4 regions of the Shewanella sp. Shew256 genome follow, and region 2 is predicted to be linked to each of the others. Evidence: predicted binding sites of a transcription regulator. Region 2 holds the regulator's gene; each other region holds the start of a gene.

The links. The regulator MetJ, encoded in region 2, represses methionine synthesis genes. The targets are predictions, from matches to a motif close to TAGACGTCTAGACGTCTA.
Region 1: a site for MetJ is predicted at 6,078-6,095, ahead of metK (methionine adenosyltransferase). Genes of this name have one in related genera too.
Region 3: a site for MetJ is predicted at 4,992-5,009, ahead of metH (methionine synthase). Genes of this name have one in related genera too.
Region 4: a site for MetJ is predicted at 4,090-4,107, ahead of serA (phosphoglycerate dehydrogenase). Genes of this name have one in related genera too.

The regions. Positions count from the first base shown of each region.
Region 1 covers NZ_NAJR01000001.1:446,186-454,180, reverse strand. Annotated here, with positions in the region: gene fba (class II fructose-bisphosphate aldolase) at 1-1,010, opposite strand, end outside; gene B5P39_RS01945 (phosphoglycerate kinase) at 1,210-2,385, opposite strand; gene epd (erythrose-4-phosphate dehydrogenase) at 2,519-3,535, opposite strand; gene tkt (transketolase) at 3,664-5,658, opposite strand; gene metK (methionine adenosyltransferase) at 6,138-7,289, shown strand; gene B5P39_RS01925 (hypothetical protein) at 7,420-7,794, shown strand; gene B5P39_RS01920 (hypothetical protein) at 7,875-7,995, opposite strand, start outside.
Region 2 covers NZ_NAJR01000001.1:132,976-140,970, reverse strand. Annotated here, with positions in the region: gene B5P39_RS00635 (bifunctional aspartate kinase/homoserine dehydrogenase II) at 24-2,417, opposite strand; gene metB (cystathionine gamma-synthase) at 2,429-3,592, opposite strand; gene metJ (met regulon transcriptional regulator MetJ) at 3,815-4,129, shown strand; gene B5P39_RS00620 (sulfite exporter TauE/SafE family protein) at 4,238-4,981, shown strand; gene nrfD (NrfD/PsrC family molybdoenzyme membrane anchor subunit) at 5,105-6,049, opposite strand; gene B5P39_RS00610 (4Fe-4S dicluster domain-containing protein) at 6,052-6,618, opposite strand; gene phsA (thiosulfate reductase PhsA) at 6,631-7,995, opposite strand, start outside.
Region 3 covers NZ_NAJR01000001.1:540,918-548,912, forward strand. Annotated here, with positions in the region: gene B5P39_RS02280 (ATP-binding protein) at 1-525, shown strand, start outside; gene metH (methionine synthase) at 1,157-4,891, opposite strand; gene B5P39_RS02290 (histidine phosphatase family protein) at 5,101-5,823, shown strand; cobalamin riboswitch at 5,996-6,162, shown strand; gene B5P39_RS02295 (ABC transporter ATP-binding protein) at 6,296-7,276, shown strand; gene B5P39_RS02300 (FecCD family ABC transporter permease) at 7,273-7,995, shown strand, end outside.
Region 4 covers NZ_NAJR01000001.1:383,507-391,501, reverse strand. Annotated here, with positions in the region: gene B5P39_RS01655 (curlin) at 273-692, shown strand; gene B5P39_RS01650 (curlin) at 708-2,216, shown strand; gene B5P39_RS01645 (helix-turn-helix transcriptional regulator) at 2,401-3,066, opposite strand; gene B5P39_RS01640 (DUF2238 domain-containing protein) at 3,403-4,041, opposite strand; gene serA (phosphoglycerate dehydrogenase) at 4,197-5,426, shown strand; gene ygfZ (tRNA-modifying protein YgfZ) at 5,564-6,520, shown strand; gene B5P39_RS01625 (response regulator) at 6,580-7,596, opposite strand; gene B5P39_RS01620 (PAS domain S-box protein) at 7,661-7,995, opposite strand, start outside.

The DNA of each region.
Region 1 (7,995 bases), 310 kb from region 2:
AAAGACAAAGGCTTAATCTTAGAAGCTTGACCCGCACAACCAAAGGCTTCGTAGCGAACAGTACAGATGTCTGCCATCGCTTCCATAGAGGCTTTCAGGAACTTACGTGGGTCGAACTCGCTTGGGTGTTCGGCCAAGTATTTACGTACCGCACCGGTAGACGCTAAGCGCAAATCGGTATCGATGTTCACTTTACGCACGCCGTGTTTGATACCTTCAACGATTTCTTCTAATGGCACGCCGTAAGTTTCAGGAATTTGACCACCGTATTGGTTGATGATCTGTAACCATTCTTGAGGTACTGAAGATGAACCGTGCATTACTAAGTGAGTGTTAGGAATGCGGGCATGGATTTCTTTGATGCGGTCGATACGCAGTACATCACCCGTGGGTTTACGGCTGAACTTGTATGCACCGTGGCTAGTACCAATTGCAATCGCCAGCGCGTCAACATGGGTATCGGCAACGAAGCGTGCCGCTTCTTCTGGGCTGGTCAGCAATTGGTCGTGGCTTAATACGCCTTCTGCGCCCACACCGTCTTCTTCACCAGCTGTACCGGTTTCTAAGCTGCCTAAACAACCGATTTCGCCCTCTACAGACACACCACAAGCGTGGGCGAATGCTACGGTTCTGCGAGTCACATCAACGTTGTACTCGTAAGATGCTGGGGTTTTACCGTCGGCCATTAATGAACCGTCCATCATGACTGATGACATACCTAATTGGATAGAACGCTGACAGATGTCAGGATCGGTACCGTGGTCCTGGTGAATACAGACTGGGATATCTGGATACTGTTCAAGTGCAGCCGTCATCAGGTATTTTAAGAATTGTGGACGCGCATATTTACGTGCACCCGCAGAGGCTTGCACGATAACAGGGCTGTCTGTGGCTTCTGCAGCCTGCATGATAGCGCGCATTTGCTCAAGGTTGTTTACGTTGAACGCTGGCACACCGTATCCATGCTCTGCCGCGTGATCGAGTAGTTGTCGTAGGGAAATTAACGCCATTTTTTAACTCCAATAATAGGGTGACTGTCACATCAACGTTAGGTCACCGAGGTCGCTATCGTTTGGATGGATTTTTATGCTCAATCACTCAAGAACAACTTAGTCGTCTTAAGAGAATGAGCGGTTTTTTATAATTTTTTTATCTAGTTTTAGTGCCATCGCAGCGCCCTGCCGCGATGGCGCAATACCTAACTTAATGTTAGGCACCGCGTTGTTTTAGCATAGCTACAGCCGGTAACTCTTTACCTTCTAAAAACTCAAGGAAAGCGCCACCGCCAGTAGAAATGTAAGAGACTTTATCGGCGATATCATACTTGTCGACCGCCGCTAAGGTGTCACCACCGCCAGCGATAGAGAAGGCTTTAGAATCAGCGATAGCTTGCGCGATACGCTTAGTACCTTCACCGAATTGGTCGAACTCGAACACGCCCACAGGGCCGTTCCATACGATAGTGCCAGCAGACTTGATGATTTTCGCTAACGCTTCGGCACTGTCGGGGCCGATGTCGAAAATCATGTCGCTATCGCCCACTTCATTGACCGCTTTTAAGGTCGCGGCGGCCGTTGGGCTAAACTCACCCGCAACAACCACATCGGTAGGTACTGGGATGTCGCCACCGCGGCTTTGGGCATTCGCCACTAAGCGCTTAGCTTCATCAATTAAATCCGCTTCGTATAAGGATTTACCTACATTGTGGCCCGCCGCAGCGATAAAGGTGTTGGCGATACCACCGCCAACGACTAACTGGTCCACGATGCCAGATAAGCTTTCTAATACGGTCAGCTTAGTCGACACTTTAGAACCGCCAACGATGGCCACTAATGGGCGCGCTGGGTTGTCTAGGGCTTTGCCTAACGCTTCTAATTCTTGTGCTAATAATGGGCCTGCACAGGCTATAGGTGCGTGTAAGCCAACACCATTGGTAGACGCTTCTGCGCGGTGAGCGGTACCGAAGGCATCCATCACATACACATCACATAAGGCTGCCATTTTCTTTGACAGGGCTTCGTCGTTTTTCTTCTCGCCTTTGTTAAAGCGAACGTTTTCAAACACAACCACTTCGCCTACCGCAACTTCAACGCCGTCTAAATAGTCGGTCGCTAAGCGCACAGGGCAAGACAGGGCTTTGGCCAAGTAATCGACCACAGGTTGCATGGAGAATTCGCTGTTGTATTCACCTTCGGTTGGACGACCTAAGTGAGACATCACCATTACCGCAGCGCCTTTGGCAAGGGCTAATTCGATAGTGGGAAGAGAGGCGCGCAGACGTGCATCACTGGTGACGACGCCGTTGCTGACTGGCACATTGAGATCTTCACGAATAAGCACTCGCTTACCTTGGAGATCTAAATCTGACATATTGATAATTGCCATGGTAACGCTTCCTTTTATAATCAAAAAAAACAAACTGGTTTTGCATCAATCGGTTAGCCTAGATAGCTACTCGGCACTCGACATCCCGTCGAATTGGCCACTAGGCTTAACCCACTGGTATAAATTCTCATCTTCAGCTTTGTTTAGCTGCAATCATCGCCAAACTGGTATCTAGCATACGATTTGCAAAGCCCCACTCGTTATCGCACCACAGCAACAGTTTCACCAACTGCCCTGCGCTCACCCGAGTTTGGGTGCCATCGACAATGCTTGAGCGCGGATCATGGTTAAAATCACAGGATACGAGCGGCTCATCAGTATAGCCTAAGATACCGTTAAATCGTCCATTGGCGGCCAATTCTAACACTTGATTGACGGTCGCAATATCCACTGTTTTATCTAATGTTACCGAAAGATCGATAGCGGTAACGTTGATCGTGGGAACGCGCACCGAAATCGCCTCAAACTTGTCTTTCATGTGCGGCAAAATCCGCTCGATACCACGGGCAAGTTTAGTGTCGACAGGGATGATTGACTGACCCGCAGCTCGGGTGCGGCGTAAGTCATCATGATAGGCATCAATCACTTGCTGATCGTTCATCGCCGAATGGATAGTGGTAATCGCGCCACTTTTCACGCCAAAGTGTTTATCCAGCACGTCGATAACGGGCACGATACAGTTGGTTGTACAAGAGGCGTTGGAGACCACAGTATGCTCGGCGCGCAGTAAGTCTTGGTTCACACCGTAAACGATAGTGCCGTCAACATCGGCAGAAGAAGGGTGACTGATTAAGACCTGTTTGGCGCCTGCGTAGATATGGGCCTCGCAACTGTTGCGATCTAAGATGGCGCCAGTCGCTTCATAGACGATATCGATGTCCATCTCGCGCCAAGGCAGCTTGGCTGGATCCGGTTCATGGAGAATTTTGATGACGTCATCGCCGATCAGCATCTGATCATCGACTAATTTGACTCTGGGCTGAAACCGACCGTGGGTAGTATCGTACTGGGTCAGATGAATGATGGCTTCTGGCTTAGCCAACTCGTTGATTGCGACAATTTGTATTTGCTGACGTTTTCCGGACTCATATAAAGCGCGAAGGATTGAGCGGCCAATACGACCATAACCATTGATTGCGACTCGGATCATTGAGGTCTTTATTTCCTCTTAACAATACTGCATATACAAAAACGGCCTGCAAACGATTGCAGGCCGCATTATACAGATTAACCTTTCAAAAGTTTAACCTTTTGTCGGTAATCTCATCACCTAAGCGATTAGCCTAGTGATTTTGCAGCATTCAGCACATTTTCAACGGTGAAACCGAAGTGCTTCAGCAGGACGTTACCTGGCGCAGACTCACCAAAAGTGGTCATGCCAACAACAGTGCCTTCGAAACCAACATACTTGTACCAGAAGTCAGTATGGGCCGCTTCGATAGCGATACGCTTAGTCACCGCTTTTGGCAGTACAGACTCTTTGTAAGCGGCATCTTGCTTATCAAACTCAGTGTTTGATGGCATAGAAACCACGCGAACTTGTTTGCCTTGTTCAGTCAGCGCAGCCGCCGCTTCTACCGCTAATTGCACTTCACTACCGGTTGCAATCAGGATGAACTCAGGCGTACCCGCACAGTCTTGCAGTACGTAAGCGCCTTTTGCCACATTAGCTAACTGCTCAGCAGTACGTGGTTGAGCCTTCAGGTTTTGACGGCTGAATACTAGCGATGTTGGTGCATGACGACGTTCGATAGCCGCTTTCCATGCCACTGCGGTTTCAGCCGCGTCACATGGGCGCCATACCGCCATGTTTGGCGTCATACGCAGGTTAGCTAATTGCTCAACTGGTTGGTGAGTTGGACCATCTTCACCTTGACCGATAGAGTCGTGGGTGTAAACGAAGATGTTTTGAATGCCCATTAGCGCAGACATACGTACTGCATTACGAGCGTATTCCATAAACATCATGAACGTCGCGCCGTAGTTGATGAAACCACCGTGGAGTGACACACCGTTCATGATGCCGCTCATACCGAACTCACGCACACCGTAGTACACGTAGTTACCCGCTGGATCTTCTTGAATACCTTTAGAACCTGCCCACAAGGTCAGGTTAGAACCCGCTAAGTCAGCACTGCCGCCTAACAGTTCAGGCAGAACCGCACCGAAGGCGGCAATCGCGTTTTGTGACGCTTTACGGCTCGCAATACCTTCGCCTTTCGCTTGGCATTCTTGGATAAAGGCTTGCGCTTTAGCTTCGAAATCAGCTGGTAATTCACCTTTCATCACACGGCGCTCGTATTCGGCAGCCAGTTCTGGGTAAGCAGCAGCGTAAGCGGCAAACTTATCGTTCCAAGCCGCTTCACGGGCGTTACCGGCTTCTTTAGCATCCCAACCTGCGTATACGTCGGCAGGGATTTCGAATGGCGCATGTGGCCAACCTAAGAATTCACGGGCCGCTGCGATTTCAGCATCACCTAATGGTGCGCCGTGGCAATCGTGGCTGCCAGATTTGTTTGGTGAACCAAAACCGATAATGGTTTTGCAGCAGATCATGGTTGGCTTGTCGGTCACGGCTTTTGCCGCTTCGATAGCCGCGCGAATCGCATCGCTATCGTGACCATCAACGTTAGCAATTACATGCCAGCCGTATGATTCGAAACGTTTTGGCGTGTCATCGGTAAACCAGCCTTCAACATGACCGTCGATAGAGATGCCATTGTCATCCCAAAATGCGATCAGTTTGCCTAGGCCTAAGGTACCAGCCAGAGAACAAGCTTCGTGGGAAATACCTTCCATCAAGCAGCCATCGCCGAGGAAGCAGTATGTGTAGTGGTCAACAATCTCGTGACCTTCACGGTTGAACTGTGCCGCTAAGGTTTTTTCTGCAATCGCCATACCCACAGCGTTGCTGATCCCCGCCCCTAATGGGCCAGTGGTGGTTTCAACACCAGGGGTGTAGCCGTATTCTGGGTGACCCGGAGTTTTTGAATGTAACTGACGGAATTGCTTCAGTTCATCGATAGGCAGGTCGTAGCCAGTCAGGTGTAATAAAGAGTAGATCAGCATAGATCCGTGACCGTTAGAGAGGATAAAACGATCTCTATCTACCCATTTCGGATTGTTCGGATTGTGCTTAAGGAAATCATTCCACAGCACTTCAGCAATATCTGCCATGCCCATTGGGGCGCCAGGGTGGCCTGAGTTTGCTTTTTGAACTGCATCCATACTTAACGCACGGATTGCGTTGGCGAGTACTTTACGGGAAGACATGCTCTCTCCTGCTTAATTTGTGGGGTCTAGCGGGCAATTTGGACGCATATTTTCCCCTACATAGCGAAGCGACGCAAACGAAAATTGCATTCCACTGTCCAGTCTGGTGGATTACACCTTTGAAGGTTTAGGCGAATTCATCTTAAAACACATTAAACACATTTGTAATACAATAATTTAAATATGTTATATCCTTTGTCACATTTAGTCCCATAGCAATCAGGCTACAACCTTGGTTTGAGCTTAGCTCAGCGACAACTTACCCACCTCATCTGGAACAAAAACCACATACCACTATCAATTCATTGAGTTAGAGCAGAAACTCCAGCGCCGCAAACTCAGCCAGATTTGGGGCTTACCTCACTTTACACACAAATATTTAGTTTAGGGGGTGTCAACCAAGGGAAATTCCACTAAAATAGCCGTCTAGATGTAGATGCTTCTACACGTTTGATTGCTAACGACGAGATTTTCCTACTATGGCAAAGCACTTGTTTACTTCTGAGTCGGTCTCAGAAGGTCATCCCGATAAGATTGCAGATCAGATTTCTGATGCTGTGCTAGATGCGATTCTGGCCCAAGATCCTAAAGCACGTGTTGCGTGCGAAACATATGTCAAAACTGGCATGGTATTAGTAGGTGGCGAAGTGACCACCTCTGCCTGGGTTGATATTGAAGAGCTGACCCGTAAAACGGTTCGTGAAATTGGTTATGTCCATTCCGATATGGGCTTCGATGCCGATTCTTGCGCAGTATTAAATGCGATTGGTAAACAGTCTCCAGACATCAACCAAGGTGTCGACCGTGCCGATCCAAAAGAACAAGGTGCTGGCGACCAAGGTTTAATGTTTGGTTATGCCAGCAACGAAACTGACATTCTGATGCCAGCGCCAATCACCTATGCCCACGCATTAGTGAAGCGCCAATCAGAAGTGCGTAAAGATGGCACTCTGCCATGGTTACGCCCTGATGCGAAAAGCCAAGTCACCTTCGCTTACGAAGACAACAAAATTGTTGGTATCGATGCGATCGTACTGTCTACCCAACACAGCCCTGACATCGCCCAAGCGGATCTGATCGAAGGCGTGATGGAAACCATCATCAAGCCAGTTCTGCCAGCACAATGGCTGAACAAGGACACTAAATACTTCATCAACCCAACTGGCCGTTTCGTTATCGGTGGTCCAATGGGTGACTGTGGTTTAACCGGTCGTAAGATCATCGTAGATACCTACGGTGGTATGGCGCGTCACGGTGGTGGTGCTTTCTCTGGTAAAGACCCATCAAAAGTTGACCGTAGTGCGGCTTACGCTGCCCGTTACGTAGCGAAAAACATCGTTGCAGCAGGCTTAGCGGACCGTTGTGAGATCCAAGTGTCTTACGCTATCGGTGTGGCTGAACCTACGTCTATCAGCGTTGAGACCTTCGGTACTGGTAAAGTATCAGAAGAAGTCTTAATCAAGTTAGTCCGTCAACACTTCGACCTGCGCCCATACGGCCTGACCGAAATGTTGAACCTAGCTCGCCCAATCTATCAAGCAACCGCCGCTTATGGTCACTTTGGCCGTAACGAGTTCCCATGGGAAGCGACGGATAAAGCTGACGCACTTCGCGCCGATGCAGGTCTGTAATCTGCATTAAGCTCACGCTTTCGCTTGTAAAAAACCGCCTTAGGGCGGTTTTTTTATGCTTAGGATGTATTGCCTAACCCCATCATAATCAGCAAGATGGCTTTCACTATAGGCAAAAGACAGGGACTCAATGAAGCCGTTAATCGCACAACTCCAATCCTGTTCTTGGGCGACCAAGGTGGGCCATAACGAGCCCATGACCAAAACCTTAGGCAGCCTTGAAGAAATCACCACTTATCTTGAAAAGGATCCCGACCGTTTTTTCGAACCGCCCTACTCCGAACCCTATGAAAGCTTATGCGTTAGCGACCATCAGCAAGCCGACAGATTAAAGCCCCAAGTCTCAAGCGAAATCGTCGCTCAAATCGCTAAAGCCGCCTATCTGGAAACCTGGAAAATAGTACCCGTTGCTGAGATTTGCACACTGGTGTCAGATGATGCCGATACCTTAGCCACTTTACTGCTAGCCGATGAACGCTCTCAGAATTTACCCAAGAACGTTTAGCTTGGTACTTACAAGGACGGCTTCCTTTTGGCTATCAAGGGAAGTATCCGACGGGGGAATGGTTAATCCTATAACTCGGATTAACAGTGGTCAAAATGGGCGTTTTGCATACACAGCAGGTTTATCTGCGCGGCGGATAACAGTGCACAGTCTTGCACGCCGATAATCCTTGCACCTTGAACGGCCTCAGGTGTTAAACGT
Region 2 (7,995 bases):
TTTAAGTCCCTCTGGGTTTATTCCTATTCTTGCAGTAGATCACGACAGATCTGCGTCAGATCCGATTGCACCGCCGCGGCAGTTACCTCACGACCCGCACCCGGTCCACGGATAATCAGAGGATTACCTTGGTAGAAAGCAGAGCGGATCACAAACACATTGTCCCCAGGCGTAAGGTTAGCGTAGGGATGATTCGCATCAATCCACTGTAATCCCACCTCGGCTTTCAGGGTCGCACCGCTATTGTCCAAGGAGGCGACATATCTCAGTACCTTGTTTTGCTCCGCCGCCGCGCCGTATTGTTGCTGCAATTCATCATCCAACTCACCGATACGGGCGAGGAATTGTTCCAGCGGAATATCCGCTAAATGGGCTGGCACTAAGGAGCGCAGCTCAATATCCTCAAGCTCGATTTCAAGACCGATTTCACGGGCTAAAATCAGCAGCTTGCGCTGCATATCGCGGCCAGAAAGATCGTCGCGGGGATCGGGTTCGGTAATGCCTAAACCACGCGCTTCAACCACTAATTCCGAGAAGGGTTTACTGGTATCGTATTTCTCAAACAACCAGCAAAGAGTGCCAGAGAAAATCCCGCCGACAGCCTCAACCGTATCGCCGCTGTTACGCAGATCGTTTAAGGCATGCTGGATAGGTAAACCCGCGCCGCAGCTGGCGTTATAACGCCAGAATAGACGGCGATAACCAAGTTGTTCCTTCAGCTCGCGGTAAAACGGCAGCGGGCCAGAACCCGCCAGTTTGTTCGCGCTGACCATATGGATGCCACGCTCGAAAAACTCTGGGTATTGTAGGGTCAAACTGGCGCTGGCGCTGATGTCTAATGCAATCAGTTCGTCGCAGTTAAGTTGTTCTAATTGTTCGAATAAGTGCTCATATTGCCAAGGTGTTGCCTCGGCATCGAATTCCTGCTGCCAGTTTTCCAAATCCACAGCCGTAGACTTGATCAGGGCTTTGCTGGAACTCACCAAACCGACAAGTTCGACACGCGCTTCAAGCTCTTGATTTAACGAGGGAGAAACTGACTTAAACAGCTTCACCCACGCCTCACCAATATTGCCCACACCCAGCAGCAATACGCCAATACGTTTACGCGGACCGGCGCAGCGGCGATGCACTTTTTGCGTCAGCAGATTAACTTGCGACTGTGGCACTAAGGTCACCAGACTTAAGTCACCACTGAACAAGGGCTTAGCGTCGCGGCTCAGTAAACGGGCAAAGCTGCGGCGATAATGCTCAGCATCGGCACTCACAAGCGCCACTAAACCGAGTTCGGTATTAATTTGCAGATCTTTAATGCCGAGGGCTTCGGCCTGTGCATCCAATAACTTTTGTACTTGTTTTTGGTTTTCAGCGGTATAAGCAAGCTCGAGTCGTTGATGCGCCGATACCCAATGGGCCAGTGGCGTTAGCCCTGCCTCGACTAATTGCTCGAGCAGACTAGCCACATCGCCCGCGATCTTAAAGCCAAATAACACCACGGCATTGAGGTTAGTCACCACAGGCGCACTCGCCGAGGAGCTGTGGGGAGCAATCAGGGTAAAGTCGGTATGGGAGGCGTAGCTTGAACGTACGGCTAGGCTCACCTCAGTGTTAAACAGCGGCTGCAAAGTGCGTGAATGTAAAACAGGCGAACCTAAACGTGCCAAGCGGTCAGCTTCGGCGAGGGACATGCTCTTGAGTAATTTCGCATCGTTGATCTTATTCGGATCGGCGTTAAATACCCCTTCAACGTCGGTCCAAATGGTTACGCGCTCAATGTCGGCAAGGCTAGCAATTAAGCTGGCGCTAAAGTCAGAGCCATTGCGACCCAATAGCAAGGTATCGCCACGCTCGTTGGCACAGATAAAACCTGTGATCACTAAACGCTCGTTAGGATGCGCCGCCAGTAAAGCTTGCACTTTGGCGCGGGATTCTTGCACACGAATTTGCGGTACGGCGGCCTCGTCGGCCACAAGAATCGAGCAGGCATCCACATGGCTTGCGGCCACACCCGATTCACGCAGCAGTGCCGCCATTAAACGCGCCGACCAACGTTCACCAAAGCTCACCACATGGCTAATTTGGTAATCGTTACGGGAATCTAAAGATAACAGACTGATTAACTGGGCTTTATCCGTGGTTAAACGCTCACGCAGATCCCGCGCTTGCTCATTGGATAACAGCTGCTCAATCAAACCTTGCTGATAGCTGATAAGGACTTGTAACTCTTCTTGCCATAATTGATTGCTATCGCGCAGGGACAATAATTTATATAAAAAGTTAGTGGTTTTACCTGCGGCAGACACCACCACCAGATCATCACTATGACCATGGGTTAACAGAATATGGGCGACTCGGCGATAACAATCGGCATCGGCTAAGCTGGAACCACCAAATTTATGTAAGTGACAACGTGCCATCTCGAATTCCTCTACTGACAAGCCGCGACGGCGGCCAATCCTGCTTGAATATCTGCAACTAAGTCGTCGGCATCTTCAATACCAACCGACAAACGTAATAGGGTGTCTTTAATGCCAGCTTCATAACGCGCTTGGGGCTCCATCGCCCTGTGTGTCATAGTCGCGGGCACGGCCACGAGACTCTCAACGCCACCTAAGCTCTCGGCCACGCTGAATAAACTTAAGGCATCTAAAAAGGCGACCACTTCAGCCTCGCCGCCCTTAAGCTCAAAACTCAGCATAGCGCCAAAGCCTTTTTGCTGCTTGGCGGCAATGGCATGGCCGGGGTGTTCCGCAAGGCCAGGGTAATACACTTTGCTCACCACTGGGCTACTTGTCAGCACATCCACAATACGCTGGGCATTGCTTTGGTGCTCACGAATACGCACGACTAAGGTACGCAGACCACGCAGGGTTTGATAACTATCAAAAGCTGAACCCGTTAAGCCCAAGGTGTTCGACCACCAATGTAAGGTCTCACCGAGTTGAGGATCTTTGGCGATCACCGCGCCGCCCACCACATCGCTGTGACCATTGATGTACTTAGTGGTGGAGTGGATAACGATATCGGCACCGAGTAACAGCGGTTGCTGCAAAATTGGCGAAAGGAAAGTGTTGTCAACCACCACTAAAGCACCTACGGCGTGGCTCGCCTTGGCGATAGCTTCGATATCGACGACTCGCAGCAGAGGATTAGAGGGGGTTTCAATCCACACCATCTTAGGTTGCTGGCTAATCGCTTGCTCAAGCGCTTGGCCGTCGGTTTGATCGACCACCAGCAGTTTAAATTGGCCCTTTTTAGCCAAGTTAGTGAATAAACGGTACGAACCGCCGTAGCAATCGTGGGGCACCACCAATAAATCATCGGGGCCGAGCAACGTAGTCACTAAAGTAATGGCTGCCATGCCAGTGCAAGTCACCACACCAGTTGCGCCCTTTTCCAGCTTAGCTAGGGCATCACCTAAGATGCTGCGGGTAGGATTGCCGGAACGGCTGTAATCAAATTCGCGAGGATTTTTATGACCATCGAAGGCGTAATTCGTCGACAGGTAAATTGGCGGCACCACAGCGCCATACTGAGTATCGCTTTCGATACCCTGACGCACTGCTAATGTGGCTAATTGACGTTCGGTCACTAATTTGCCTGCGGTCATCGGGAACTCCTAAGTTCGCAAAGAGATGTCTGGACGTCTAAATGTACCTAAGCCCAGTGGCATCGTCAATAGGCGTTAAGACGTTTAGACGTCTAAACATAAAGAAATCTGTTTGCAATCACTAAGAAATAGTAGCAATAATTTGACTGTTATCTGTAAGGGTTTAAAATCTGCCCCGAATTTAGCGTTATAACAGGTGAGTCAATGACTGAATGGAATGGGGAATACATCAGCCCCTATGCTGAACATGGCAAGAAGAATGAACAAGTAAAGAAAATTACTGTGTCTATTCCGCTCAAAGTGCTAAAAGTCCTCACGGATGAACGTACCCGTCGTCAGGTGAACAACCTGCGCCACGCCACCAATAGCGAACTCTTGTGTGAAGCATTTTTGCATGCCTACACCGGCCAGCCTCTGCCTGATGATGCCGATCTGTCGAAAGATAGCCCAGACAGCATTCCCGCCGAAGCGAAACGGTTGATGGACGAAATGGGGATCGAGTGGGAAGATATGGAATAACGCTCAGGCGTCCATAATCCTGCCGTAACTAATTATTAGGGATCGTTAATACTCATCTTGCCTGATGGGTTAGAGTAACGATCCCTATTTTGTTTTTGATGGAATCCTATGTTCTCCTTGATAGATCCACAAACGCTCGCCATTGCGTCTGTGATTGTGTTTTTAGGTGCCCTCACCCAGAGTCTGATTGGCTTTGGTCTTGCCGTGGTGGCGAGTCCGCTGCTGTATATTGTCGACCCCGAATTAGTGCCCGCCCCCGTGATTGTGATGGGCTTTTCTATCGCCCTTCTCACTCTGTTGCGAGAGCGCGGCCATTTAGAATTCAACGGGTTGCAATATGCACTGATTGGTCGTGTGCCCGGAGGTTTTATCGGTGCCAGCCTGTTGCTGTTTGCGCCACAGCCGATTCTTGGTCTGGCGATTGCTGGCATTGTGGCGGTCGCCGTGGTACTGAGCCTGTATAAATTCAGCCTGCCAGTGAATAAAGCGACTCTGTTTGGCGCGGGCGTGGTATCGGGGATCTTTGGTAATATTGCCGCCATTGGTGGCCCACCGATGGCGATTTTGTTAGCGGGTAAGGATGCCTCAAAATTTCGCGCCGCACTCTCAGCCTTCTTTATCTTCAGCTCAACCATAGCGCTGGTCATCCTTGGGGTGACGGGCCTGCTCGAAATCAAGCATTTATGGTTATCCCTGATGCTGCTGCCCTCGGTCTTTTTAGGCTATTTAGTGGCGGGTAAACTGGTGGGGAATGTGGATAAGCATAAGACCAAGATGGCAACCTTAGCCCTCTGCGCTATCAGCGCCTTAGTGCTCACCGTGAAATCAGTGATTGAGCTATTGCCGCAATAATTACCGCAATAATCCCCTTCCAATCGCTGCCAATTGCCGCCATAAAAAAGCACCGATAATCGGTGCTTTTTGCTTGCAGGGGATGTGTGACTTATCCCATCGAGATTGCAGTTCACCAGAGCACTAACTTAGATAGCTTTGTCCCGCATACACAATAAAGTGTCTCAGCGCGAGCACGCCGGTTAAGCTGGCGCAGGCCACCATGATCATCGCCCCCTTGCTGTGGCGAGTCGCGGCAGGCAACAGCATAAACAGCAATGGAATACCAAAACCAACCCCAACCACGCCAATCCAGAATACGCTCGCCCACACGCCAGAGGTGAGTGATGCCAGCGCCGCAGCAGCCGCACCGCCCTTAAAGTACAAGGCGCAGAACAGCATAAACAGGAACATGATTTCGATGGCCATCACTGGCAGCTCTAAGCCATGCATTTTGGCTAAGGTCTTGTCGTGGCTATCGGTCTTGAACATCACCAGCGCCAGCACCGCATTGGCAGCAGCGCCCGCCGATAAACCAGAGACTAAGAACAGCGCCGGCAATACCGCAGTGTTCAGCATCGGATAGGCATTCATGGCCGAAATTAAGAAGCCTGTGTAAGCGCCTACACCAATCGCGAGGATAAACAGCAGCACTTCAATCAGCTTTCTAAAGGGCATCAGCAGCTTAGCGATAGGCACTAAAAAACCTAAGCCCCACTTTGGCAGTTCGTCACGCAGCACAAGAATTGCGTAGGCAAATGCCAAGGGTGAGTAAGCCAGTAGCGCTAATACCCCAATCGCCATAACGGACTGGAAGTTATAGTTGATTAAAATCAGCCAGAAGTGGAAAGGCTTAGTTAAATCAAACACTAAACAGGCCAAGCCTAGGCAAATGGCCACTGGGCCAATAATGGCGGCGGCCTTGAGAATACTCGTCTCCCCCTGCGCTTGTTCCTTATTAAACCAACGCAAACCAATGCCAATCAGCAAACTTCCGGCGGATAAACCCGCCATAAACAGATACACGGCGATGATCCAATGCCAAGTGACGGGATCATATTGCGCCATATCGCCCCAAGTATTGTTCATAATCAAATCCCCCCTCTTTTGGTAGGAACGCGATATACCCTAGGCTTGGTGCCTAAATGGGTCTTATCTTGGTAAGTGATCTTAGTGTTGAGTAGCATCGCGACCTCACTCTGTGGATCGTTGGCATCGCCAAAGACTAAGGCATCGGTCGGACACACAGTCACACAGGCGGGCTCTTCACCCCGGGCCAAACGCGTGTCCTTACAGAAGTTACACTTGTCTGCCACTTTGGTTTCTGGGTTCATAAAACGTACCTTGTAGGGACACGCCGCCACGCAGTACATACAACCCACACACTTATCGCCATGGATAGAGACAATGCCGTCCTCGCCCACGTAGGCAGCGCCCGTTGGACACACCTTCACACAGGGCGCATCTTCACATTGCTGACACGACACCCTGTGATACTTAAAGTGCAGGTGTGGCATCTCACCGAAAGGCCCCTCTACGCGCACTTGCAAGCGAGTCACGCCCTCGGGGACGCCGTTTTCACTGCGACAGGCCACGTTACAGGCTTGGCAGCCGATGCACTTGTTCTCATCGTGCACCATCACATATCTTTTCGTCATTTGAGCCTCCAATTAGCGTTTTGCCAGCGTGACGCCTGTCGTATGAATATTCATGCCACACACAGGGGCTGTTTGATGGGGCAGTAAGTTTCCGCAGTGGATACCTTTACCAGTCGCTCTAACCAACTCTTTGTTTTTAGAGCCAAAGCCCATATAGGCAAACACGGTATCGGGACGAATGCCCGGGGTGACTAAGGCATGGCCTTCTTCGCTGCCCACACTGCTGGTTAACCGAATCGGGTCACCATTGCTGATCCCTAACTTGCCCGCCGTAACGGGATGCACCCAAATGGCGTTATCCGACATCAGGTTAGCCAGCATGGGGATATTGTGAGTCGCGCCATTGGTATGCACGGCGACCTTGCCTTGGATAAAGTACAGCTCGTCGGCTTTCTTCAAATGCACTTCACGGAACTTAATCACCCCGCGTCCTGGCGCCATGGCTTCGACCTTGGCTGAGGTCAATTCAATCTTGCCGCTTGGGGTTTTAAAGCTGAGTAAACTGCCGTAGGTGCCGTCTTCATCCACGGGTTTGGCATTGGCGTAGGCCTTAGTAAATTCGGCCACCATTTTAGGCTCGCGCAGCATAATGGGCTTACCGAAGCTAACAAAACCTTCGTCCTTAATGCGGCGCAGCAGGTCTGTGTCACGGTTTACCTGCAGCAGTTGCAGGGTTTCCATATTGTCCCAAGGGTAGAATTCACTTAGCCCTAGCTTATGGCCAATATCCTTAAAGATTTGCCATGAGGGCTTAGTGTCGCCTAGGGTTTCCACCACGCGTTGGCGCACATAGTAGGCTGGATTTTTACCCGACTTATCGGCGATTTCCTCATCGCGCTCAAGGTAAGTCGATTCAGGTAAAATCACGTCGGCATAGGCGGCGGTTTCGCTGATATAGACATCGCACACGGCAACAAAGTCGAGCTTTTTCAAGGCCTCAACCACACGCGCCCTGTCGGTCATGGTTTGCATGGGGTTGGTGCGGGACATCACCCAGCCATGTAATTGATAGGGTACGGCACTTAAGGTCGCATCGAGGATGGTTTGGTAGACCCCGCCCGATGACCACATCATGGCGTACTGCTCTTCCACTTGGTCGATACGTTTTGCCGCTGGTTTTGGCATATCTTTCACGCCGGGTTTACCCAGCACAGGTGACACATCTTCACCCGCGAGCTTGTTATAATCGCCAGGCTTTTGACCTAGGTAGATACCGCCCTTACGCTCGATATTGCCAATCAAGATATTGGCAGCGTACAAGGCGCGGCGCATTTCAAACTCTTCGGTGGTAAAGGTGGCTCTGTGACCAAAATCCACCACAGCATGGGGCGCCTTGGCCGCATATTCGTGGGCGATACGGCGAATATCTTTGGCGGG
Region 3 (7,995 bases), 410 kb from region 2:
TATAAGAATAAGTCTTGTGTTGAATTCCGTAAACTTACAAGCGAACTTGCACAGTATTGCTTTTATAATTACTTTAAAGATTCTAAATTTGCGTCAAGTGTTACTAAATTTGTATCAGCCCATGCTCATCAAGTTATGACACAAATGGTTGCAGATTCAGATTTTTGTTATAAATTTAAGAGTGTAATTGGAACGTTGTATCGTCTTAAAATTGATGGTAATTTTTTTGATAGTGATTATTGGCATGAGTTATTAGATTGCTTTGTGAATGATAGTAAAGCTGTAAACAATGGATTTACAGTTGTTAAAGTTAGTTCAATACATGCTAGAGATTCTAGGAATTTTGTAATTTGTGTTGATAAAAATTCGGAAACATATTTAGTTCATAAAAAAACGTTAACTTCTGGAGCGTCAAGATGTTGGGAGCAAATTGATACCGGATTTCCATTGTGTATAAAACATCGACCAGATTTGAATGACTCGAGTAAAAAAATTGTTTACCAAACAGCATTGTTTTCTATTTAGTTTTGAAGTGTTTATTCGATAAAATGTATTTTCATCTTCAATAGCGCGGTAGTCAACTTCAGCTATATTTTGCTTTTGCCTTAAATATGGCGAGAGATATAATACGCATAACTCTTTCAATACTAAAACTGTACACTAATGTATAGAATTTCACCTATACTCTTGCGAAATTACTGATCGCGTGAGCCACGCATGGATGCCGAGTTAGCTATCGAACTCTCTGTTTAACGTCATGGGGATGTACCATCGGAAGCGTTAGCGATTTACGAATAAGTACGAAGCCACTCCTTTTGTGGCTATTTTTTTAATTAATTAGCCACAAATATATGCTGAAACTGATGGGTACACCAGATAGGGCACTGTTGCACCAGTGACCTTCTAAAACATGGATGTTTTAGTAGAGCCTACAAGGATGTATGCACGGCGTGTCACTGGGGTAACAGTGCGAAAGCCTGCGGCAGGCAATGAGTTGCACCATCACTTTACAGCGATATGGTTGCTAGTTCGTAATGCAAAACGAACCAGCAACATCGGGTGTGGGGTGAAGCCCCGCGACTTTGATTTTGACTTATAAATTCAAACGAAGTTTGAATCAGCTTTTCAAACCGCGTTAGCGTAAGTCCGATCCTGATTACTCTGGATCATAATCCAACACTGGCGCCAGCCACTTCTCCGTTTCACTTACTGTCATCCCCTTACGCTTAGCGTAATCCTCCACCTGATCGCGGCCAATATTGGTCACGCCGAAGTAGCGGGATTTTGGATGGGCGAAGTACCAGCCGGACACTGCGGCGGTGGGGAACATGGCGTAGCTTTCAGTAATGTTTAAGTCGATGGTTTCATTCGGCTTTAACAGTTCCCACAACAGGCCTTTTTCGGTGTGATCCGGACACGCTGGGTAACCCGGTGCGGGGCGAATACCTTTGTATTTCTCGCGAATTAAGGCTTCGTTATCGAGCTGCTCATCGGCGGCATAACCCCAGAATTCCTTACGTACGCGCTCGTGCATCCGCTCGGCAAAGGCTTCGGCCAGACGGTCGGCTAAGCATTTGAGCATAATGGCGTTGTAGTCATCGTGGTTGGCCTCAAAGCGGGCAATATGCTCGTCGATACCATGGCCAGCGGTGACCGCAAAGCCGCCCATATAGTCGGCAACGCCGCTGTCTTTGGGCGCCACAAAGTCGGCCAGACAGAAGTTATCGTTACCCACACGCTCAAGCTGCATCCGCAGGTGATGGGTGGTCATTTCGACTTCGGTGCGAGTCTCGTCGGTATAAAGTTCAATATCATCGAAGCCGACGGTATTGGCGGGGAATAGCCCAATTACGCCCTTGGCGGTGAGCCATTTTTCATCGATGATTTTTTTAAGCATGGCCTGACCATCGGCGAACAGTTTCTGCGCCTCAGTGCCTACTACCTTGTCGGTTAAGATCTCGGGGTAATGGCCGTGTAGCTCCCAGGCGCGGAAGAAAGGTGTCCAGTCGATACGGTCGACTAAATCGGTTAATGGATAATCTTCAAATACTTGGCGACCCAGCACATTGGGTTTGAACGGGGTGTAGTTTGCCCAGTCGTGCTGGCAGCGGTTTTCGCGGGCGGCCTCTAGCGAGACGATTTCCTTACGCTTGGTTTGCGATAAACGCTTAATGCGCATCTCTTCGTATTCGGCGTAGGTCTCATCGATAGTCGCCTGACGGGTTTCGTTGCTGACTAGCTTGCTAACCATAGGCACGGCGCGCGAGGCGTCGGCAATGTAAATCGCGCCATGGGGATAATGGGGGGCAATCTTCACTGCGGTATGGATTTTCGAGCAGGTGGCGCCGCCGATAATCGCCGGAATGGTAAGGCCTTCACGGTAGAAGGTTTTCACATTGTGCACCATCTCATCGAGACTTGGGGTGATAAGCCCGGACATGCCGATAATGTCGATATTGTGCTCTTTCACGGCCTCAAGAATGCGCTCCACCGACACCATCACGCCTAAGTCGAACACCTCAAAACCGTTACAGGCGAGCACCACGCCGACAATGTTTTTGCCGATATCGTGCACATCGCCCTTAACCGTGACCATCAAAATTCTGCCGTTAGATTGGCCTTCGACCTTCTCTTGCTCGATAAAAGGGTTGAGGTAGGCCACGGCCTTTTTCATCACCCGCGCCGATTTTACCACCTGTGGCAGGAACATTTTGCCCGAGCCAAACAGGTCGCCGACGATATTCATACCGTCCATCAGCGGACCTTCGATCACATCCAACGGACGGGAGGCGAGTTGGCGAGCCGCTTCGGTATCTTCGTCGATAAATTCGGTGATGCCTTTGACCAACGCATGGGCGAGACGTTGATTCACCGGCCATGAGCGCCATTCTAAGTCTTCTTTTTTCGCGCTACTTGAACCATCGCCACGGAATTTTTCAGCAATCTCAAGCAATTGCTCGGTGTTGTTTGAGTCTTCAACTGGGCAGGGCAGGTTGAGCACGACGTTCTCGACCTTATCCTTAAGCTCGGGGTCGATATCATCGTAAATCGCTAATTGGCCCGCGTTAACGATACCCATGTCCATGCCGACTTTAATTGCGTGGTATAGGAATACCGCATGGATCGCCTCACGCACTGGATTGTTACCGCGGAAGGAGAACGACACGTTCGACACCCCGCCGGAAATCATCGCGTGGGGCAGGGTGGCCTTAATCTCTTTAATGGCTTCAATAAAATCGACGGCATAGTTATCGTGCTCATCGATACCCGTGGCAATGGCAAAGATATTCGGGTCGAAGATAATGTCTTCGGGCGGAAAGCCGACCTTATCGACCAGCACGCGGTAGGCGCGGGTACAGATCTCTACTTTGCGCGCCTTAGTGTCGGCCTGACCTTGCTCGTCGAACGCCATAATAATCGCCGCGGCGCCGTAGCGTTTCACTAGGGTTGCCTGCTCGATAAACTTCTCTTCGCCTTCCTTCAAGGAGATAGAGTTTACGATTCCCTTGCCTTGAATACATTTGAGGCCAGCTTCAATCACCTCCCACTTTGAGGAGTCGATCATAATCGGCACGCGGCTGATATCCGGCTCAGAGGCGATAAGATTTAAGAACTTATGCATCACCTCCACGCCATCGAGCATACCTTCGTCCATGTTGATGTCGATGATCTGCGCGCCGCTTTCTACCTGTTCACGGGCGACATCGAGCGCCTGCTCGAACTTGCCTTCTTTGATCAGTTTTAAAAACTTGGCCGAGCCAGTCACGTTGGTACGTTCACCCACGTTCACAAACAGGGTTTGGGCGTCGATAGTGAGCGGTTCCAAACCCGATAAACGGCAAGCGACGGGGATCTCGGGTAGTACCCGTGGTGCAAAGGGCTCTACGGCTTCGCGAATGACCTTAATATGCTCGGGCGTGCTACCACAGCAGCCGCCGATAATGTTGAGCATGCCTTCACGGGCCCATTCTTGGATAACGCTCGCCATATCCTCTGGGGTTTCATCGTAACCGCCAAACTCGTTTGGCAGACCCGCGTTAGGGTGCGCTGAGACATAGCACTCGGCGATGCGCGACAGTTCTTCAACGTAGGGGCGCAGCTCCTTAGGGCCGAGGGCGCAGTTAAGGCCGATGGATAAGGGCTTGATATGGCGAAGGGAGTTATAAAAGGCTTCGGTGGTTTGTCCGGTCAGGGTTCGGCCCGAGGCATCGGTAATAGTGCCTGAGATCATAACCGGTAAACGCGCGGGCGAATTTGGCCCAAAGAGTTCATCGAACACGGTTTCGATGGCAAATAAGGCGGCCTTAGCGTTTAAGGTATCGAAAATGGTCTCGACCATAATGATATCGGCGCCACCTTCAATTAAGGCGCGGGTCGATTCGCAGTAAGCGGTCACTAACTCATCGAAGTGGATATTGCGATATCCGGGATCGTTAACATCGGGGCTGATAGAGCAAGTGCGGTTAGTGGGCCCTAACACACCGGCAACATAACGTGGCTTACCCGTGGCTTTTTCGATTTCATCACAGGCCTCACGGGCGAGGCGTGCACCTTCACGGTTAATTTCGGCGGACAGCGACTGCATGTCGTAGTCGGCCATGGCGATAGTGGTGGCGTTGAAGGTGTTGGTTTCAATAATATCGGCACCGGCTTTTAGGTAGTCGATGTGAATTTGTTTGATGATGTGTGGCTGAGTGAGCACTAAAAGATCGTTATTGCCCTTAACGTCGGTATGCCAATCCTTGAAACGCTCGCCACGGTAATCCTCTTCCTCAAGCTTGTAGCCTTGGATCATAGTGCCCATGGCGCCGTCTAAAATCAGAATGCGCTTTGACAACTGGTTGCGAATGTCTGCCAGTGCTTGGCTGGCTCGATGGAGAGATATCGCCATAAATGATTACCTTTACTACAGCTAAGTTGAGTCCAAAGTACGCAATCGGGTGACAAATTGCATTTTATTATTGAATGTCGTTCGTTATGTTTTGGACATTTATACGTATAGACGTCCATAATACGCGACATCGGATTGTCAGGGCAAGGCTAAAGTTGGTATAGCATAGGCGAGATAAGGCAGATAAAAACGCTAAAAGGAAAGATTAGATGAAGCAGCTCTGGTTATTACTGTTACGCCATGGAGAATGCGAGGGCGGGGCTATTTTGCGGGGCCGAGTCGACGTGCCACTGAGCGACAAGGGCTGGCGGCAGATGTCGGCGGCGGTGGCGGCGCAGGCGACTGTGTGCCACGGCATTTATAGCTCGACCTCAAGGCGCTGCGCCGAGTTTGCTAAGGCCTTTGCGGCCGAGCTGCATTCGAGTGCGTCAGTAGGCATAAGTTTAGATGCGCCCGCGCCTTTGCCGCTCAAGGTCAACCTGCTGGAGGAGTTACAGGAAATAGCCTTCGGCGATTGGGATGGCTGCCTGCTCGATGACTTATATCAACGCGACGGCGAGCGGATGGCGGCCTATTGGCAGAATCCCTGGGAGGTGACGCCGCCTAATGGTGAAGCCATGGCAAACTTTGAAGCCCGTATCGATGGTGCGATAGCACAAATCCTCGATAAAGAGTTTGCCCTGCTGACTATGGATGATGAACAGGCCCATGGGGAGTTTAATGCCTGTGCACCCGCGGCTAATATCTGGGTGGTGACCCACGGCGGGGTTATTCGCCACTTGATGTCAAAAGCGCTGGGGGCGGTGAAAACCTTAGGTTTTTACAGTCAGCTCGCCTTACCCGTGGCGGCGGTGGTGACGATTAATGTGCTCGAGGATGAGCAAGGTAAAAGATACTGGCGTTTAGACTGGCCATCGGGCCACTGTGAGTAGCTTAAAAGCATCAGTCATCGGATGATGAAAATTTTCTGATTTAAACAGCATTGCCTAATGGGCAAGATATAGGATAATGCTTTTCCCTTACATTTGAGCCAGATAACGAACCCAGTACGTTAAGCTCAAAGGTCGCAGAAATAGGTGTTAGGAATTTTGCGCAATTTAGTGCTATTGCTTAAGGGCAACAGTGTTGAAGCGCGCCGGATAACCCAAACATAATAGGGAATCGGGGAGCTGCCCGTCAGTAGCCCGAACTGTACCCGCAACTGTGAGTAGTCGAAGAACTTTGTGTCTTCCCCTACGAGTCAGGATACCTGCCTATTTCTGTTTTCGCTGCGTGCAGCCTTAGTTCTCGAGCGGGTAACTCGAGGGAGCAGAAGATGACATTAATGAGTTTCGCCCTGTTGGCCCAAGCGGCTGCTGGCACAGATAACACCAATCAATATCCATGTGGGAGCAATCGTTAGTGATGCATTCCACATCGAGCCTTGCGCCCTTAGCGCCCGCTGCGACCTCCGCCAATATGGCACTTAAGGTCAGCCAATTGAGTTGGGCGATTGAGGGAAAAACCATCCTCTCGGAGATAAGCTTTGCCCTGCCGCAGGGGGAAATGCTCGGGCTGATAGGCCCCAACGGCGCGGGTAAATCCAGTTTGCTGCGCTGTTTATACCGCTTTATTCGCCCTGCTAAAGGTCATATCAGTCTGTTTTCGCAGGATATTAGCGAGCTGTCGCCCAAGGCGTTTGCCTGTAAAGTGGCGGTGGTGCAGCAGGATACGCCGCAATACTTCGATATGACCACAGAGCAATTGGTTGCCATGGGACTCACGCCGCACAAGGGGATGTTTGATACTAACTCCAGCGGCGATGGTGAAAAAATTGCTAAGGCGCTGGAAAAGGTAGGCCTCAGTCATAAAGTGCATCAACAATACGATCGTTTATCGGGCGGCGAGAAGCAACGCGCCCTGATCGCCCGTGCCATAGTACAGCAGCCGCAATTGTTGATTTTAGATGAGCCGACAAACCACCTCGATATCCGCTATCAAATTCAAATCTTAGAGCTAGTGCGAAGCCTTGGGATCAGCGTCATTGCCTCTATTCACGATCTTAATTTAGCCAGCGCCCTGTGCGACCACTTATTGCTGCTGGACAAGGGGCTGGTGAGTGCCATGGGCACGCCGGCTCAGGTTCTAACCGAGGAACGTATCGCCGAAGTCTTTGGGGTATGCGCCCAAGTGACGCCACATCCCCAGCATGGTAACCCCTTGATTAATTACTTTTATGGTTATCAAAAGCCCAAGAGCGATGCTGTGGACGCGGCGAGAGACTCCCACGCAGTTTCGGCTCAGGCTAGAGCGTCAGAGGCTTGCGCCTGCCATAACCCAGGTGCGCCAAACGAGGTCTTACAAAGAGCTGCAATGCTAAATGAGAGCGTCGAGAACACGCCATGATAGACACACTTAAACTGGTGACCATGAATTTTTTTAGCCACATTTTTACGCCGCTCACGCGCCAGCAATGGCTCATCTTAGGCTTGGCGGGTTTTGCCCTGCTCACCCCCATCGCCGCTGCGAGTTTTGGTGCGGCCAATATTAGCTTCTTAGATGTGCTGCAGGTGTTTATCAATAAACTCAGTCACTTGTTTATGGCCGATGAGGCCGTGAGCACCAGCAGCATGACAGAGCGGATTGTGATGGAGCTGCGACTGCCACGGATTATACTCGCCTTTGTGGCGGGGGCGGGGTTGTCTTTGGCGGGCAGCGTGCTGCAAACCGTGACTCGCAACCCTCTTGCCGATCCTTATCTGTTCGGCATTAGCTCCGGCGCCTCCTTTGGTGCCGTGGTCATGCTGACGCTATTCACAGGTTCTGGCCTGTTTGGCAATGCGGGCACGATCGCCAATTCGGGGATTTTTAGCGGTTCAGGGACTTTTGCTGGCTTGTTATGGTTTAGCTTACCCTTCGGCGCCTTTATTGGTGCCAGTCTGTCGGTGCTAATCGTGCTGGCGTTAGCTGGGTTAGGCCTTAAGAGTCAGGTGGAGCGCATGTTGCTCTCTGGCGTGGCGACCTCCTTTATGTTTAGCGCCTTAACCAGTTTATTGCTGTACTTTGCCAGCCCGCAGGCTACCGCATCGGTGTTATTTTGGAGCCTTGGCAGTTTTGCTAAGGCC
Region 4 (7,995 bases), 250 kb from region 2:
CAACTTAAAAAAGCCGCCCACTGCGAAATACGACTTAACTACTAGACCGACTTGGTAGGTTAAAAAGAAAGGAGCACGGAGCGTAAATAGACAATAAACTGATTTATCATAGGATTAACAAAAGTTAATTCTATCTAGCAGGCTATTGCACCCAACAAATAAATACCCTTTCGGCCAATTGTCTCTCGGCCCTATGACTCGTACCTTGATGCCTGAATTGGTTGGAGTGTTTTCACCTCGGCCAAAACACCTATACATACAAGGAGTCACTTGTGCCAAGTCTATTCACACGCTTTTTGGTACTGCTCATCTTGTTATGTAGTTGTCTGACGCCCAGCCAAGCGGCGGATGTCAGTGAACTGCCTATCACCCTGCAGGCGCTCATTGAGCGTTCTGGGCGCGATAACCTTATCGACCTAGTGCAGCAAGGTACGGCAAACCAAGCAATAGTGATCCAGTCGGGCAGCGATAACAGCGCCTATGTGACACAAGCGGGTAACGATAACGTTTCGCTTGTGACACAGATTGGTTCCAACAATGAAGTCCAACTACTGCAAGTCGGCACTCAAAACACGGCTTCAATCACCCAGATTGGCAATGACAATCTGGTGCAATTGAACCAACTAGGAAGCGGCAATTTTTCGATCCAGCAGATTGCAGACGGTGCTGCAATCTCAATAACTCAATATTAAACAGGGAGAGTCCACATGAAATCACAAGCGAAAAAATCACTCATTGCGCTAGCTATTGCAACTGGCTTAAGTGGCCAAGCATTTGCGGCCAGTCTCGTTAACGACATCAGCGTTGAGCAAACTGGCCAAGGTCAAGACACCCTAGTTGCGCAAACTGGAGTGATTAACGCTGCAGCAGTGACCCAAACGGGTAACGACCAAGTAGCCACCGTATTACAAGACGGTGTGTGGCATGAAGCGCAAGTTAACTCAACGGGTGATGCCAACGAAGTCACAGTGACTCAACAAACTGATTGGCATGTTGCGTCAGTTAACGTCACTGGCAATAACAACGTCGCTGAAGTGGCACAGGATGGTTTCTACAACCAAAGCAGCAACGACATCACTGGTAGCGACAACCTGGTTTCTGTAAACCAATTAGGTGAAGTGAACGAAAGCCAAGTTGAAATCACTGGCAACGAAAACAGTGCCTTCGTAGAACAAGAAGGTGATGCCAACTTCGCCGTATTCCGCGTACAAGGTGATAATAACGATGGCGACATCAAGCAATACGGTAACAACAACCAAGCGGGTTTAATCGCACTCGACCTGACCGCAAACGTGGGTAATAACAACGACGTATCGGTTGAACAGATTGGTAACAACAACTTTGGTGCGGCTAAAGGCATCGCGGGTAACGACAACAGCATCGATATCTATCAAAAGGGTGATAGCCACACTGGCTTCGTTTACGCCTTAGCGGGTAGTGAGAACGATATCACCATGAAACAAGAAGGCAGCAACAACACTGCTTACCTTTCAATGACCACAGGTGATGACAACAGCATTGATATCGCTCAAGACGGCGACCGCAACACTGTAGGCGATACTTTAGTGGCTGACATTCAAGGTAACGACAACGATATCACTATCAAGCAACGTGGCAACAGCAACGGCGCAGAGTTCCAAGTATGGGGCGATAGCAACGACGTTGACTTAAAGCAACGTGGTGATGCTAACTTCGCAACCTTTGGCGCTTACGGTACAGACAACGACTTCGACTTATCTTCTAAGGGTGATAACAACGAGCTGGTTGCCTTCGCAACAGGTGAAGACAACAGCATCGAAATCAGCCAAGAAGGTGATGCGAACTTCGCCTATGTGGATGCCGTTGGTAACGACAACGAAGTGGATGTTGAGCAAGATGGCGGACAAAACGAAACCATCATTAGCGTAACGGGTAACAACAACGCCGATGTGACTGCACTGCAACACCGTGGTGATCTGAACCTTATCGATTTAATCATCGAAGGTGATGAAAACTCAGCTCAAATCACTCAAGCGGGTAACGGTAACTGGGTAGGTGGCGATAGCGGCACTTCATTCGCTTCAAGCTCATTTGGCGTGCGTGGTGACAACAACAGCCTAATGATTACCCAAACTGGTAATGACAACTTAGTGCTGGGTTCACAAGCTGGCAATAGCAACAGCATCAGCGTTAACCAAACCGGTGATATGAACGTTGCAACCGTTGTTCAGTACTAATCTCTATCGATAGGCCGTCTGCTGTAGGCGGCCCAATAAAAACGGGAACATGAATCATGTTCCCGTTTTTATTTGCATATAAAGCGCAAAAGTGAGTTGCCGCTCGTCTTATCTTGCCGATGTAAATCACCGGCCCAGTTCACTCGCAACTCATCTTAGTGCGTTTAAGGCTTAAGCTTTGAGCTTAACTGCAAAACTCAAAATGTGTTTGATAGGTCTGAGCCCAACGCAATAGCTCAACACGATTGCGGGACTGGGTCTTACGGAAAATAGAGGAAATATGTGCCTTCACCGTATGCTCACTGATGCAGAGTCGATGGGCGATTTCCTTATTACGCGCGCCGCTAGAGACGAACTGAATAATGGTTCGCTCCCTCGATGTAAGCGCTTGCAACATGGCAACAGTATCGGCGGGCATATCATTTTGCCCATCCAACTTTTGCACCACCCGGCGAAACATCTTACTGAGTAAGGTTCTATCGTACCAAAGCTCATCGGCCACCATTTTGCGCAGCCCTGTTAGCATCAAATCCATGCGCTGATCCGCAAATAACAAACCGCGGATCCCCAGCAACATGGCTGACTCTTGGTCTAAGGAATTACGCTCGACTTGATACAAAGCGACGGGAACATGGGGCACCAGACGTGAGGCCAACAGCGGAATGCCTTTATTATCTAAGGCAGCGCCTTTTTGGGCGATAAGGCAAAAACTGCGTTGCCCTTTATCTAAATTTAGCTCGGAAGCCTGTTTAACAATCCGTGTTTTTAATCCGATAGATTCTGCGAGTATCGCCAAATGGCAAGGCGCTGCCACTTGATGCAGAAAAACTAACTCGTTGATAGTATTCACTTTACTCTTCTCCCTGAAAAGTATTTCGTCTTTATTAGTCTAATGTTGAACTTAAGCGTGCAAATGCACAAAAATACAATTAATTAACATAGCCCATTTTGACTAGTTACCGCATGAATGCCATCACCCGAATGTACTAAATAATCACTCTTTTTTTATAGTAAGTTCGACTAACAGACCAAGGCTTTATCACTAAACAGTGATTAATCCTGAAGCTTATCGACGGAACATTCAGGGTACACCTTAGTCTATAAAGCTCTCAATCGAAAGTTGATACAAAAATTTAACAGAAAATAATGACGGTTTGAGGCATAAAAAATCCCCTCTAAGTGAGACTTAGAGGGGATTTTTCGGTAAGTGTTTGAGCCTAGCCTGACCGATAAGTTTTGCGATTTGTTTATCCTGCACACGGGACAAACTGATTAGTGCGACAATGGCCCCAATCAAGGCTAAAAACATATCCGATTGAGTATCCCACACATAACCTTGAGTACCTAAGAAGGCCTCAGCGCCTTCGCCCGTCGCGGCGGCCACCCACCATTCAATCAGTTCGTAGAAGGCGCTGAAGGCCAACACAAAGCAGGTGACTAAAAAGGCACACCATGCGCCAGGTTTAACGGCTTGATTACGTAACATAATCTCACGGGCTAACATGGCAGGAATAAAACCTTGGGCGAAATGCCCGACCTTGTCGTAGTTGTTGCGTTCAGTGCCCATCCACTGGGCAATCGTATCGAACAGTGGCACTTCGGCATAGGTATAGTGCGCGCCAACAAACAACACACAGCAATGCACCAGCACCAAAAAATACACTAAGGGCGTCAGCGGAAAACCCTTGCGGGTAAAAAAGAGCAAGGGCACGGCCACTAATGCGGGCAAGGCTTCGAGCCACCAAGTGAATGGATCTGCGGGTTTTATCGCCGACCATATTAAAACTGAGAGGTAAATACCGCACCAAATGATTTTGTTATTCAATGTTCCTTCCTCTTATGCGATATTGTTCTAATTCTAGAATATTAACTTTAGCCATCTAGCCCTCCACAGTGAGCAAAAAAAGTGCTACTTTGGAAGGCCAAGGCTGTCAGCATATCACACAGAACTATTTCAATTAATTAGAGGGTACCCATATCATGGCGAAACATTCGCTGGACAAGGATAAGATCAAGATCCTGTTGTTGGAAGGCGTCCACCAATCTGCGGTCGATGTATTTGAACGTGCTGGATACACCAATATCGAGTATCACAAAGCCTCCTTGGGTGATGAAGCCCTGCTCGAGTCCATCAAAGATGCTCACTTTGTTGGTATTCGTTCCCGTACCCAATTAACGGCTGATGTATTGAAGCGTGCCGAAAAACTGATTGCGATTGGTTGTTTCTGTATCGGTACTAACCAAGTGGATCTCGCGACCGCCGAATTACTCGGTATCCCCGTCTTTAACGCACCGTTTTCCAATACCCGCAGCGTGGCTGAACTGGTATTAGGCGAAATTATCATGCTGATGCGCGGCATTCCTGAACGTAATGCCATCGCCCACCGTGGTGGCTGGATGAAAACGGCCGCCGGCAGTTACGAAGTCCGTGGCAAAACCTTAGGTGTGATAGGTTATGGCCATATTGGTACTCAGCTTGGGATCCTGGCTGAAACCTTAGGCATGCGCGTGGTGTTTTTCGATATCGAAGACAAACTGCCATTAGGCAATGCCCAACAAATTCATTCGATGGAACAATTACTGGCACAGTCCGATGTGATCAGTTTGCACGTCCCAGAGACAGCGCAGACCAAAGATATGATCAGCACCGCAGAATTTGCCGCCATGCGCAAAGGCAGCATCTTTATCAACGCCTCACGCGGCACTGTGGTTGATATCGATGCCCTGACGGTTGCCCTTAAAGAGCGTCACCTTGCGGGCGCGGCAATCGACGTATTCCCCGTCGAGCCACAATCGAATGATGATGAATTTATCAGCCCATTACGTGGCTTAGACAATGTGCTGTTGACCCCGCACGTGGGCGGCAGTACTGCCGAAGCCCAAGAAAACATCGGTATCGAAGTGGCTGGTAAGTTAGCCAAATACTCAGACAACGGTTCGACCGTTTCTGCGGTTAACTTCCCTGAAGTGTCGCTGCCAATGCACAAAGGTATTTCGCGCTTACTGCACATTCACCAAAACCGTCCTGGCGTGCTGATCAAAATCAACAAAGCTTTCTCTGAAAAAGGCATCAACATTGCCGCTCAGTATCTGCAAACCACAGCTGAAATCGGTTATGTGGTGATGGAAGTCGATACTCACCAAGCCGAGGAAGCACTGGTCGAACTTAAGGCCATTGAAGGCACACTGCGCACCCGCGTATTGTTCTAAGGCTTTACGCACTCAGCTTGAGTGTATTTATAAGGCGCACATTTCATTCAAGATATGTGCGCCTTATGCTTTTGAGCGCCGCTTAATTCCGCTACAATCTAGCCTCTTGCATCGTCTTCATTTTCAGGATCTCCGCTATGACTATTGCAGTTTCGACACCCACTTGGGATCTGGACGCCTCAATGCCTCCACTTATGCTCGCCAACCTATCCCACCTCGGCCTCATCAAAGTGGTCGGCGAACAGGGTCGCAGTTTTATCCATGGTCAAGTCACCACGGATATCAGCTCACTCGAAGCCAACCAATGGCGCTGGGGCGCACATTGCGATCCTAAGGGTAAGATGCTCGCCAGCTTCCGCACCTTCGCCATCCAAGATGCGCTGTTGATGCTGATGCCAAAGGACACCCTTGAGCTCGACCTGCCACAGCTGCAAAAATATGCCGTATTTAGCAAGGCAACCCTGACAAATGCGACGGCTGAGTGGACATTACTCGGTGTGGCGGGCGAACAGGCAGTACCGTTTGTGACGCAACACTTCGGTGAAATCACTGAAGAACTCACACTGGTTGAACATGGCGCCATCCTAAAGGATGGGGACCGTTTTATTCTGGTGCTGCAGCCAGAAGCGGCAACGGCCTTAGTGGGCGAGCACACAGTGTTTGATGCCAGCGCTTGGCAAGCCTTAGAAATTGCAGCAGGCTACCCTAATCTAGCCCCAAACCATGCTAACCAATATGTGCCGCAGATGTGTAACCTGCAGGCCATTAATGGCATTAGCTTCAACAAGGGCTGCTATATGGGCCAAGAAACCGTTGCTCGCACTAAATACCGTGGCGGTAACAAGCGCGCACTCTATATTCTTCAGGGCACCACAGTATTAACGATTAATTTAGAAAGCGTTATCGAGATTGCATTAGAAGATGGCTATCGCAAGGGCGGACAAATTATTGAGTTCGTGCAGCGTGGCAATCAAGTGTTACTGACCGCCGTTCTCGCTAACGATACCGCAAATGATGCCAAGCTGCGTTTTGCTGATGACGAGCAATCCAGCTTAGGGATCCAAGCGCTGCCCTACTCGCTCGAAGAGGAATAGTTGGCCGCGAGCAAACAAAGAGTTGCTATTGAAAAAGGCGCTCTAGGCGCCTTTTTTGTTTAATGCTCGATGTAAGTGTCTCGAATAGCCACGACTTCGGGCAGAATTTGCTTAAACTCCTCCACCAGCTTAGGGTCAAAGTGTTTGCCCGCTTGGCTTTCGAGTAACTCGACCGTGGCTTCAATTGTCCACGGCTCCTTGTAAGGACGACGCGAAGTCAGGGCATCGAAAACGTCCGCTATCGCCACAATCCGGCCTTCAATCGGAATATTTTCCCCAGACAAACCATTAGGATAACCCGAACCATCCCATTTTTCGTGGTGGGTTAAGGCGATGCGCCGCGCCATTTGCAGCAGTGGATCGCCATGTTCGCCAATGATCTCAGCGCCAATGGCGGCATGTTGCTGCATGATTTCCCACTCATCGGCATCGAGCTTACCGGGCTTTTTCAGCACCGCATCGGGAGTGCCGATTTTCCCGATGTCGTGCATCGGCGCGGCGTTATATAACAGCTCGCAGAAGGTGCTAGGCAAGCCTAATTTCACGGCCAGCATCCGTGCATAGTGGCTCATGCGCACCACGTGCAGGCCCGTCTCGTTGTCTTTGTATTCGGCGGCGCGGCCTAAGCGGCGGATAATTTCGAAGCGGGTTTCTTCTAACTCTTGGGTGCGCTCTTTTACCTGTTGCTCTAGTAGGCGCTTTTGATCGTACAGCGCTAGATGGGTTCGGACCCGCGCTTTTACCACAGGAGCACTCACTGGCTTAGTAATGTAATCGACGGCGCCTAACTCAAACCCTTGGGTCTCGTCGGCCACCTCAGACAAGGCGGTCACAAAAATCACCGGAATATGGCAAGTTAAGGGTTCCTGCTTAAGCAACTTACACACTTCATAGCCATTCATGCCGGGCATCATTACGTCGAGTAAAATCAAATCAGGTAGGGTTTTGGCAACAAGGGCGAGTGCTCTTGGTCCATCAATCGCCACCTTGACCTTATAATCCTCACCGAGGATACCCACTAAAATATCAATATTCTCCGGTGTATCATCGACGACCAATATCGTTGCCTTATCCATCAACACTTTCACCTTATCCAGTGGCTTTATTTATGGTCAACTACCGCACCTCATTGACCGGTTGTCACGCTAATTCCGCAAGCACGTCATCTATCAAATCCACGGCTTCATCAAATTGATACTGATTAATCATAGTCAGGGCTGGGCTGAGCTGCAGCCATAACTTGCTACTCACCTGAGGTTTTAGCGCATCGATTTGCGCCACCGCATCTGAGTCAGCATCCTCTAGGCTTTGTCGCAGCTGTTTTAAGGCGGTGACTAGCGCCTCTGGCGAGAGTTGTTCGCTCGTCGATGTGGTCGACTCCTCAAACTGGGGCTTGACCCGCTCAATGGCATCACAAATCGACGCCACTAGCGCTTGGATTTGGTCTAACTCAGTTTGGTATTCGCTCTTCTCAC